Regions from separate parts of the Diaphorobacter sp. JS3051 genome, predicted to be linked through region 2. Evidence: predicted binding sites of a transcription regulator. Region 2 holds the regulator's gene; the other holds the start of a gene.

Region 1 (5,961 bases), 1.1 Mb from region 2:
AGTATGTGCACCGGCGGCGGCGCCTGGGACAACGCAAAAAAGTTCATCGAGGACGGTCACCACGGCGGCAAGGGCAGCGACGCGCACAAGGCCGCCGTCACCGGCGACACCGTGGGAGACCCCTACAAGGACACCGCCGGCCCGGCGGTCAACCCGCTCATCAAGATCATCAACATCGTGGCGCTGCTCATCGTGCCGCTGGTGGTGAAGTTCCACGCCGGCTGACCCGGCACTATCAAAAGAGAAGCTGCCAGCGCCCGTCCCTTGGGCGCTGGACGGCATTCCGGCTCGTAGCCCAGCACGCTGCGCACGCCTGCCGCACAATCAGGCCCATGCAGCTCCACCACATCGCCAACGCCGGCGTGGCCTCGACTTCGGGCCGCACCATTGCCGTGATCGACCCCTCCGACGGCCAGCCGTACGACGAAATCCAGCGCGGCACGGCAGAGGACATCGATGCCGCCGTGCATGCGGCGCAGCAGTGCTACCACAGCGTGTGGCGCAAGCTGGCCCCGGCCGAGCGTGGCAGGCTGCTGATGCGGCTGTCGGCCAAGATCACCGAGCATGCCGAGGAGTTGGCCGCCATCGAGCAACGCGACTGCGGCAAGCCCACCCGGCAGGCACGGGCCGACGCACACGCCCTGGCGCGCTACTTCGAGTTCTACGCAGGCGCCTGCGACAAGCTGCACGGCGAGACCATTCCCTACCCCGACGGCTTCAGCGTGTTGACCTGGCGCGAGCCGCATGGCGTGACCGGCCACATCGTGCCCTGGAACTACCCCATGCAGATCTTCGGGCGCTGCGTGGGCGCCGCACTGGCGGCCGGCAACGTGTGCGTGGTCAAGCCGGCCGAGGACGCCTGCCTGTCCCTGCTGCGCGTGGCCCAGTTGGCGGTCGAGGTGGGTTTCCCTGCCGGCGCGCTGAACATCGTGACCGGCTACGGCCACGAGGTCGGCGACGCGCTGGCGCGCCACCCCGGCATCCAGCACATCAGCTTCACCGGCAGCCCCAAGGTGGGCACGCTGATCCAGCAGGCCGCCGCAGAGCGCCACTGCCCGGTCACGCTGGAGCTGGGCGGCAAGAGCCCGCAGATCGTCTTTGCCGACGCCGACCTGGACGCCGCCGTGCCCGTGCTCGTGAACGCCATCGTGCAGAACGCTGGGCAAACCTGCTCGGCCGGCTCGCGCGTGCTGATCGATTCCCTGATCTACGAACCGCTGCTGGAGCGCCTGTCAAAGGCCTTCGAGGCGCTGCGCGTGGGCCCCGCCGCCATGGACCTGGACCTGGGGCCGCTGATCCGCCAGAGCCAGCAGCAGCGCGTGTGGGATTACCTGTCCGATGCGCAGGTGGCTGGCATTCCCCTGGCCGCGCAGGGCACCGTGGTGGACGAAGCGCCCGACACGGGCTTCTACCAGGCCCCCACCCTGCTGCGCGACGTACCGGCGCAGCACCGCCTGGCGCAGGAGGAAATCTTCGGCCCCGTGCTGGCCGCCATGCCCTTCGACGACGAAGACCACGCCGTGGAGCTCGCCAACGGCACGCCCTTTGGCCTGGTGGCGGGCGTGTGGACGCGCGATGGCGCGCGCCAGTTCCGCATGGCGCGGCGCATCGCCAGCGGCCAGGTGTTCATCAACAACTACGGCGCAGCCGGCGGCGTCGAATTGCCGTTTGGCGGCGTGAAGTCCAGCGGACACGGACGCGAGAAGGGTTTCGAGGCGCTCTACGGCTTCACCACCCTCAAGACCGTGGCCATCCGCCACGGCTGATCCCTGCGAGCCGCGTGCCCTGCGGTGCCCCGCCAGTGCTCGCTTGCCCGCAGATACGTTTCCCATCTCCACCCCATGCCTCTGTCATCCCCTGCCCCCCGCACTGCCCGCCATGTCCGACGCGTCACCTACCAGGGTTACGAGCGCGAGGACGGGCTCTGGGACATCGAGGGCGAGCTGTACGACAGCAAGCCGCAGGACCTGCCGTCGCTGCGCTACCCGGACGGCGTGCGCCGCGCCGGCGAACCCATCCACCACCTGTGGCTGCGCGTCACCGTGGACCGCGACCTGGTGGTGCGCGCCATCGAGTCCGCCATGGATGCCCACCCCCTGGCGGGCTGCACACAAGCGCAGCGCGCCCTGCAGGCGATGGTGGGCTGCAGCATGGCGCGCGGCTGGCGCCAGTCCATCCAGACCCACCTGGGCGGCGTGGCCGGTTGCACCCATCTGCGGGAACTGCTGTTCAACCTGGCCACGGCCACGTTCCAGACGATTCACGCCGCATTCCAGAACGAAGGCGACGAGCCGCCGCGCCACTTGGGCCAGTGCACGGGTTGGGACTTCAGCGGTCAGGGCGTGAAGGAGCACTACCCGCAGTTCTACGGCCGCGCGCCGCGCACGCCGAAGGCAGCCTGATCGGCAACCGCTCCCGATTCAATAGCTGTCTGCGCTTGCTGCATGGGCGCTAGAGGCAATTTTTACCTATAGACCTGATTGAGATCGACCGCATGTGCTGGCGCCCAGCTCAGGTTCACCATCTGGCCACTCGCGGAGGATGAATAGCGCTTGAACGGCTCGGCCCGACGGACGGCCTGCGCCAACCCCTGGTTAGCCAGCCCCTGGTTAGTAGAGAGAGTGGAGAGTGGCGTGGCACATCCGCCGGGGGCGCGCGGCTGGGCGGTCGAGCCAGGGCCGTGTCCCGCGCGCCACAGCTGCTGCCCCGCAGGGCAACCAGCCCAGCCACGTCGGCCTTCCCCCCCGGGAAAGGCGGCGCAGCCGGGCGCCGCGCCGATGAGACACGCAGTTGCTCTTGTGGCCGCAGGGGGTCAGCCCAGCACGTCCTGCAGGGCCACCTCGTACAGCGAAGTCAAGCTGTCCGTAACCTCCAGCAGGCGCTCGCTGGTGGTGGCCACGTTTTCCAGGCCGCGCGGGTCTGGCTGGCGCTTGAGGGCGGCCTCGAAAAACACCCACTGCGCCTGGCCCAGTTCCAGTGCCGAGCGGATGGCCGGGGTGGAGATGGGCGCCTTGTTCAACTGCGCGAGGGCGCGCTGGAACTCATCGGCGTCGCCCGTCATCTGCTCGCGCACCGTGCGGCTGTCAAGGCCGGCGGCCAACAGCTCATAGTTCTTGGCCAGGCGCTGCGACAGCATGCGCTGGCGCCCGGCGGTATTGACCAGGCGTGCCGTGGGCGCCTGGGCCAGCCGCTCGAGGGCCTCGGTGGTGGTGTTGGCGGCAGCCAGCATCTGGTCGGCCTGGGCCGACACGGCCTGAAAGCCCTCCTTCGTCGGCGCCTGGGCCGTGAGCGCGTCCAGGCGGTCCGCGTTGCGGCGCACGTCCGCCAGCAGCCGCGCCACCTCGGGCGGCCAGCTCTGGCGGTCCATGTCCTCAAAGCCGGAATGCACCTGCCGGCGGGTGTGTTCCAGCGCATCGCGGGCGCGCGCGGCACCCACGTTCAGGTACAGCTGGCCGTAGACCTTGGCGGTGCGCTGGGACAGCGCCCGAAAGCGCGCCGTGCGGTTGATGGCCGTGGCCAGGGCCATGCGCGCCTGGGCCGACAGCGGCAGGGCCGGCACCAGCAACACGGTGGCCAGCGCGCGCACAGCGGTGCGGCGGCCGCGCCGGCAGGTGGCGACGGTGGGCGTTGGTTCTGCATGCGCCGTATTCTCAAATCGCCCTCCCGCGCCCCCTATGACACTGGTCAAAGGCACTTCATGTCGCCATCGTGACAGCAGATTGATCAACATCAATTTAGCGGGCAGCCGCCATACCCCTACGACGCCGATGGGGCACAATTTCGCCATGGCTGAACGTGTCATTCCCCTCGTGGATCAGCGCAGCAAGGTGCTGCAGCCCCCCGCGCTCCTGGCCGCGGCACCCGCTACCGGACTGCTGCAGGACACGCTCTCCCGTCCCTTGCGCGACCTGCGCATCAGCGTGACGGACCGCTGCAACTTCCGCTGCGGCTACTGCATGCCCAAGGAAGTGTTCGACAAGCACTACCGCTACCTGCCGCACAGCGACCTGCTGAGCTTTGAAGAGATCACGCGGCTGGCGCGCCTGTTCATGGCGCATGGCGTGCGCAAGATCCGCCTCACCGGCGGCGAGCCGCTGCTGCGCAAGGACCTGGAGAACCTGGTTGCCCAGTTGGCGGAACTGCGCACGCTGGAGGGCCGAGTGCCCGACCTCACGCTGACCACCAATGGATCGCTGCTGGCGCGCAAGGCGCGCGCCCTCAAGGCCGCGGGCCTGCGGCGCGTCACCGTGAGCCTGGACAGCCTGCAGGACGACGTGTTCCGCCGCATGAACGACGTGGACTTTCCGGTGGCCGACGTACTCGCCGGTATCGAGGCCGCGCAGGCGGCGGGCCTGGAGCACATCAAGGTCAACATGGTGGTCAAGCGCGGCACCAACGACCACGAGATCCCGGCGATGGCGCGCCACTTTCGCGGCACCGGCATCACGCTGCGCTTCATCGAATACATGGACGTGGGCGCCACCAACGGCTGGCGCATGGATGAGGTGCTGCCCTCCGCCGAGGTCATCGCGCAGCTGCAGGCCGAGCTGCCGCTGGTGCCGCTGGCCGCGCAGTCCGCCGGCGAGACCGCCAAGCGTTGGGGCTACGCCGGCCCCGACGGTCGCCACGACCCGCGCTTGGGCGAAGTGGGCGTGATCAGCAGCGTCACGCAGGCCTTCTGCGGCGACTGCAACCGCGCGCGCCTGTCCATGGAGGGTCGGCTGTACCTGTGCCTGTTTGCCTCGCAAGGCTGGGACCTGCGCAGCCTGCTGCGCGGCAATGCCAGCGACGCGCAGATCAGCGCCGCCATCGCCCACATCTGGCAGGGGCGCGGCGACCGCTATTCCGAGCTGCGTGCCAGCCTGCCGCCCGAGACGGGCAGCGGCCAGCGGCGCATCGAGATGAGCTACATCGGCGGCTGAGCCGCCGCCGCGCCGCGGGACCGGCCCCGGCGCGCCGTTCACCACCCTTCTTCTTTCCCATGATCGACACCCACGACATCACAGGCCTCATCCTCGCCGGCGGCCGCGGCTCCCGCATGGGCGGGGTGGACAAAGGCCTGCAGAACTTCCGCGGCCTGCCGCTGGCGCTGCACACGCTGATGCGGCTGCAGCCGCAGGTGGGCGACGTGATGATCAACGCCAACCGCAACCTGGCGGCCTATGAATCATTCGGAGTGCCCGTGTGGCCCGATGGCCTTGCCGACTACGCCGGCCCGCTGGCGGGCTTTCTCACAGGGCTGGAGCGCTGCGAGACCCCTTGGCTGCTCACCGTGCCCTGCGACACACCGCTGTTCCCGCCAGACCTTGCCGCACGCCTGGCCCAGGGCGCCATGCGCGAGGGCGCCGACATTGCCATGGCAGCGGCACCCGAGGCCGACGAGCGCGATGGCACCGTGCGCGTGCGCACCCAGCCGGTGTTTTGCCTGCTGCGCGTGACGCTGCTGGAGAGCCTGGTGCGCTTCACGCAGGGCGGCGGGCGCAAGATCGACCGCTGGACCGAACAGCACGCCTGCGCCGTGGTTCCGTTCGACCAGCCGGGAGACGACCCGCATGCTTTCTACAACGCCAACACCCTGGCCGAGCTGCACGCCCTGGAAGGCCTGGGCCACCGCTGAGCTGCAACCCTCCTTGCCCATACCGCATGAAAACCATTGACCAGATCGCCGCCGAGTTGCAGGGCTACGACCCGCAGGCGCTGCGCGCCGCCGATGTGAACACCTTCCTGGAGCGCCTGGTCGCGCCCGTCACCCGCACCGAAGAAGTCGGCATCTTCGACGCCCTGGGCCGCGTGCTGGCGCGGGACGTGGTCTCGCCCGTCAGCGTGCCGCCGCACGACAACTCGGCCATGGACGGCTACGCCTTCGACGGCGCCCAACTGCAGCCCGGCCAACCGCTGGTGCTGCGCCCGGTGGGCTCCACAGCCTTTGCCGGCGCCGCCTGGACCGGCACCGTGGCCGCA
Region 2 (5,961 bases):
CGCTTGCGCCCTCGCTCCGGGTGAGTGCCAGCGACCTCAATACCTGCTCAGAAAATCCGGCGCTCCGCGGCCAGCGCGCGCAACCCACCCATCTGCAAGGCACAGAGCAGACCTTGGTAGTCGTCGCACCGATGCCAAATATCCTGGCGTGGTTCGGGCGTTTCCCAGTCCTTCGGCAATCTCACTGATACGCAACGCGCGCCCCAGACGCACGATGGCGCATCCAGTAAGGCAGAGATGCGTAGCTGGATTTCTCCACGTCGATGAGAACAGACTCGTCACTTCCGCTGGTAGAGATCTGACAGCGATACGTCACGCCTGAGCGTCTCAGTGTGCACCATTCGCTTGCCACGGCATGCTTCGCGGAGCCGCTGTGGTTCCACAAAACGCTGTTTTCAGGGCACGCACCACGGCGCCGGCTGCCCATGGACAACCTCCATCCACAGCGCCCATGCACCCAGGGAAAAAAGCACACCACCTGCCAGCCGAGACCCCCACGCCCCACCCTTCACGCCGATCCAAGCGCGAATGCGGCCAAAAGTCCACGGCCCCAGCACCAGCCATACACCGCTTCCCACGCCAAACAGGACCATGCACAAGGCTCCGCGGAGCACGCTTCCGCTGAGAGCGGCAGTCAACAGTGCGGTATACAGAAGGCCGCATGGCAGGAGCGCCCAGGCCACACCCGCGGTCAGGAGCCCGCCAGGCCGAGAGACCAAGGGCTTGACCTTCGCCCAGGCAGCACGCCCCGCCCGCTCAACCCACAAGGGCTGCTGCGCTTGCACCATCATCATCCCGCCCCACGCGAGGATGAGCACGTGCATCAGCGTCCAAAGGGGGCGCAATGCCGAGGTGCTTTGCCCCAGCCACGCGAGTTGCTCCATGGCCAGCGCAACCACCGCCCCTGCGGCGCCGTAGCCAATCAGGCGCCCCACGTGAAACTGCGCTACCCGTTGGAGGATTCCGCGGCGGGGCGCCCATTGAATGGTGTGGGTGGCGTCCGGCGTGCCACCCAGCCCCGTAAGCGCCGCGCAGGGAACAGAACACATCGCCAAACAGTGAGCCCCTCCCATCAGCCCCATCAGGAAGGCCGTCGTGGCCAGCGCCCACAGCATGGGTCAAATAATCCGGGAAAAGCGAGCGCGGTTACGGTCAGCCTGCAGATACTTGTCGAACACCATGGCCACACCGCGCACGAAATACCACCCCATGGGCGTAACTTCAACGCCCTCATCACTAATTTTCACTAAGCCCTGAGCCGCCATTTCTTGCAGTTGCTGTAATTCCGCATCGAAATAACTGCGGAAATCAATCAGCCAAGACTGTTCCAACGGCTCAAACAGCAACTCACCTTGGCACATCAACGCCATGATGACTGCGCGGCGCACCAAGTCGTCCTTGGTCAACGCCAGCCCGCGCACCACAGGCAAATGCCCCTGGTTAATGCAGTCGTAATACTCGTCCAGCGTTTTCACGTTTTGGCTGTAAGTAGCGCCCACGCGCCCGATGGCAGAAACGCCCAGACCAATCAGGTCGCAATCGGGCTGCGTGCTATAGCCTTGGAAATTGCGGTGCAGCCTGCCTTGCCGCTTGGCCACCGCCAGCGCATCGTCTGGCAGAGCAAAATGGTCCATGCCCACGTAGACGTAGCCGGCTTCTTGGAACACATCAAGTGACCGGGCCAACATGGACACCTTGGCCGAAGCCATGGGCAACTCGGCCGTGATGATGCGTCGCTGCGATTTGAAGCGTTCTGGCAAGTGAGCGTACGCATACAGCGCGATCCGGTCTGGCCGCAGCTCGGCTACCTGCTCCAAGGTGCAATCAAACGACTCCGGTGTCTGTCGCGGCAGCCCGTAGATCAAATCCACGTTCACCGATTCAAACCCGAGCTTGCGAGCCGCATCGACCAACGCGAACACCTTTTCGGCAGGCTGAATGCGGTGCACGGCCTTTTGTACTTCAGGGTCGAAATCCTGCACGCCAAAGCTCAGGCGATTGAAACCCAGCTCCGCCAACAATCCCAGCCGCGCTTCATCCACGGTCCGGGGGTCCACTTCTATGGAGTACTCCCCCCCAGGAACAAGGACGAAACTGCGCCTCAGCATGCCCATCAGTTCGCGCAAACCGTCATCCGTCAGAAAAGTAGGCGTGCCGCCGCCGAAATGCAGCTGGCTCACATGCTGACCCACACCGCAGTGCGCCGTATGCAGGTCGATTTCACGGCTGAGGTAACGCAAGTAGACCTCTGTCCGCTCTGGATGCCGGGTAATGATTTTGTTACACGCGCAGTAATAGCACAGCGATTCACAAAACGGGATGTGGACATAAAGCGACAAAGGCATCGCCTTGGCTACCGACCCCACGCGACGCTGCTGCAGCGCAAGGATGTATTCCCGCTCGCCAAAAGCCTCGACAAAACGATCAGCAGTCGGATAAGAGGTGTAGCGCGGCCCTGGGACGTCAAAGCGACGCAGGAGCTCTGTTGTAACAACGGTCATGACGGGATTCCTTGCACTTTCATATCACTGTGCCGTAGAGTCCCCCATGAGTCCTTGACGTTGATCAAGCGCCCATGAGGTCCTTGTGGCGACAATTTGACTTCGGCTCAAAGTCGTCCGGCGGCCTACGGCATTCCATGTCTCCCAGCCGTTCAGAGGTAAGCTCAAGCCATGAACAGGGTTCCCATGCATACGAATCTCCAGACCATCAAAGTTGCCTGCTCAAACTGCAATCTGCGTGAGCTGTGCATGCCCGTGGGTCTGGACGACCAGCAACTCAAGCGCATCGATGACATTGTTGCTGTACGACGCAAGATCAAGCGTGGCGGCACGCTTTTCCGGAACGGTGAACCCTTCACATCCCTTTTTGCCATCCGCACCGGATTCTTCAAGACCTGTGTCGCCACCGAGGACGGTCGCGATCAAGTGACGGGTTTTCAAATGGCGGGCGAAATCATTGGCCTGGATGGCATCGTGAGTGACCGTCACACTTGCGATGCGGTAGCGCTTGAAGACGCCGAAGTATGCGTCATGCCTTTCGATCGTATTGAAGAGTTGTCGCGCGAAGTTACGGCACTACAGCACCATGTGCACAAGATCATGAGCCGCGAGATTGTTCGCGAGCATGGGGTCATGCTGTTGCTGGGGAGTATGCGTGCTGAGGAACGCCTTGCCGCATTCCTGTTGAATCTCGTACAACGCTTGCATGCCCGGGGTTTCTCGCAATCCGAATTGGTGCTGCGCATGACACGTGAAGAGATCGGCAGCTACCTAGGATTGAAACTGGAAACCGTCAGCCGCACGTTTTCCAAGTTCGTGGAAGAAGGTATTGTGGAAGTAAAACAGCGCCATGTGCGCATCGTCGATACCGATGCGCTGAAGCGCATTGTCAACAGCCAGCAAGCCTGCCATTAAGCTTCGGTTTTTTGCTCATTCATAACTGATCGGCGGAAAGATCAGGAAACGTATTTGGCGCAATCAGCCGGCCGCGCCCCTTTGGGCACGGGGCAGCGATTCAACTCAAAGGGCGAGAGTGACAACAGCGTCGTCAATGCGCTGGAAGCCATGAGTACGAACCAGAACGTGAAGAAGGCGATGGTATACACACCTTCGCGCGAGAGATGCAGGGGTTGATCAAACCACTGCAGCGCTTCTGGATCCACGAAGGCGAACACCACCATTTCCATGACGCCCGCCATCAAAAAGGCCGGCCACGCGATCCACATCAATCGTTGCATCCACATTCGCCCATCTCCTAGCAGGTGTAGTTGACAGCCTAGCATCTGTTCTCCGGCATGCAAAGAGGACTCGCCCTGCCGGTCAGCGCGGTTGATCCTCCAGCGGAGTAGCTGCATGGTTGCGCCCCTTCATGGCAGGCGTCATGTCGCCCCCAGACTCCTTCAGGGTCTCGTTGATGTTCAAGCCCCGTTGGTAATAGTCTTCCGCGATGACGGGGTCGGGTTTGCTCACGGCCAGCCAGAGGGTCACGAAGCCCGCAATGATGACAATCACCGGCCCCGCGATGACAAGCCAGACATGGCCAAACGTCCACCAAGGCTTTCCGTCGTCGTCCAGTTTCATGGGGGAATTACTCAACATTTATATTAACTCCTCGCTCATTTATGAGCACAGCTTGTTCATTTGTATTCCACGACCGCCTTCAGCGGGGTACGAGGAATACGGATTTCTCTGCCACTTGGGCTTTATCACCCTGCGCTTGAATATCGAAATACACCGTATGCGATCCAGGAGATGCTGAGCCATACGGAATTTGAAGACGGACAACCACCCATCGGGATTCCGCCGGTCCAATGTCAATTGCGGTCTCGGACGCCACTTCCAGCCCTTCCATGCCGTGGGCGCTGATGGTGTAGCGCTGCGCCCCCTCCGTGGCGTTCATGATCTGCAGCCGGTAGATATTTTCAAGCTTGCCTCCCGCCACGATGCGCGAGAGCGCAGCGCGGTCGCGCACGATGTCCACCTTCAACGGGGTGCGTACCACCAAGCTGGCCAGCATGCCGACGCACAACACCACCAGCACCGCTGAATAGAACAACACACGGGGTCGCAGCACGCGTTTGAGCATTTGCGACTGGGTCCAGTGGTTCTTGACGCCGTTCTGCGTTGAGAAGCGAATCAGCCCGCGCGGATACTTCATCTTATCCATCACGGTATTGCAAGCGTCCACGCAGAGACCGCAACCAATGCATTCGTATTGCAGTCCGTTGCGAATATCGATACCCGTTGGGCAGACCTGGACACACAGCGTGCAATCGATGCAGTCACCCAGTCCCGCAGCTTTGTGGTCTACGGTCTTGTTACGGGGCCCGCGAGGCTCGCCGCGCTCAGGATCGTAAGAGACGACCAGCGTGTCCCTGTCGAACATTGCGCTTTGGAAACGCGCATAAGGGCACATGTATTTGCACACCTGCTCGCGCAGGAATCCTGCGTTGCCGTACGTGGCCAACCCATAGAAGATCACCCAGAATATCTGCCACCCTCCTTGCAGGGCCAGCAACTCTCCCCCCAGCTCGCGAATCGGAACGAAATAGCCCACGAAGGTGAAGCCGGTCCAGAATGCGACCGCAATCCAAATGGCTTGCTTGACAGATTTTTTCCAGATCTTCTCAAATGTCCACGGACCATTGTCCAGGCGCATACGGGCACTGCGGTCGCCTTCGACTTTGTGCTCGATCCACATGAACATTTCCGTGTATACGGTCTGGGGACAGGAGAAGCCGCACCACAGGCGTCCCGCCACTGCGGTAAACAGAAAAAGCGACAGCGCGGAAATAATCAGCAAACCCGTCAGATAAATGAAGTCCTGCGGGTAAAGCACCAAACCAAAAATATAGAAACGGCGTGCTCCGAGGTCAAAGAGCACCATCTGGCGCTGCCCCCACTCCAGCCATGGCAGGCCATAGAAAACCAGCTGTGTCAGAAACACCATCGCCCAACGCCAACGTGCGAACACTCCACTTATCGAGCGTGGATAGATTTTCTTTTGCGCCTCATAGAGCGAAATGACCTCGGTCTGCGAACTTTCGGCCCCCACTGGCGTGATAGGAATCACCTTACGGGGCTGACCTTCGGCTGGCTTCATGGTGGAATCTCAAAAAGGAAGTGCAACTTCCAAAACGCAAAACGGCCGGCGCCCCTCGACGGGGAGCCGGCCGCACAGGGAGCATCAGCGCGGGGCGCCGGCCTTATTGGACAAACCCCAGACGTATGCCGTCAACACCTTGATCTGTGCATCGGTCAACTTGCCCGTTTGGGCAGGCATCTCGTTGGTCTTGCCATTGTTGATCATAGCGGTGATGGCAGCTTCGCCCCAGCCATGCAGCCAGATGTCATCCGTCAGATTAGGGGCACCCAGGGCCACATTGCCCTTGCCGTCCATCCCGTGGCATGCAGCGCACGCAGTGAACTTCGACTTGCCCAGAGACGCCTTCAGGGAGTC

Evidence for each region. Region 2 encodes FNR, which switches genes on or off when oxygen is low (the NO sensors DNR and NnrR bind a similar motif). Its sites were predicted from a motif close to TTGATNNNNATCAA; they were not measured.
Region 1: the regulator FNR is predicted to act here: its motif matches at 3,720-3,733, upstream of I3K84_RS02735 (type IV pili methyl-accepting chemotaxis transducer N-terminal domain-containing protein).

What each region holds. Positions count from the first base shown of each region.
Region 1 covers NZ_CP065406.1:566,764-572,724, reverse strand. Annotated here, with positions in the region: gene I3K84_RS02750 (sodium-translocating pyrophosphatase) at 1-225, shown strand, start outside; gene I3K84_RS02745 (aldehyde dehydrogenase family protein) at 333-1,766, shown strand; gene I3K84_RS02740 (DUF2889 domain-containing protein) at 1,842-2,402, shown strand; gene I3K84_RS02735 (type IV pili methyl-accepting chemotaxis transducer N-terminal domain-containing protein) at 2,813-3,586, opposite strand; gene moaA (GTP 3',8-cyclase MoaA) at 3,786-4,922, shown strand; gene mobA (molybdenum cofactor guanylyltransferase MobA) at 4,982-5,617, shown strand; gene glp (gephyrin-like molybdotransferase Glp) at 5,644-5,961, shown strand, end outside.
Region 2 covers NZ_CP065406.1:3,770,645-3,776,605, reverse strand. Annotated here, with positions in the region: gene I3K84_RS17970 (sulfite exporter TauE/SafE family protein) at 396-1,115, opposite strand; gene hemN (oxygen-independent coproporphyrinogen III oxidase) at 1,119-2,501, opposite strand; gene fnr (fumarate/nitrate reduction transcriptional regulator Fnr) at 2,673-3,416, shown strand; gene I3K84_RS17955 (hypothetical protein) at 3,458-3,745, opposite strand; gene I3K84_RS17950 (FixH family protein) at 3,822-4,100, opposite strand; gene ccoG (cytochrome c oxidase accessory protein CcoG) at 4,162-5,604, opposite strand; gene ccoP (cytochrome-c oxidase, cbb3-type subunit III) at 5,689-5,961, opposite strand, start outside.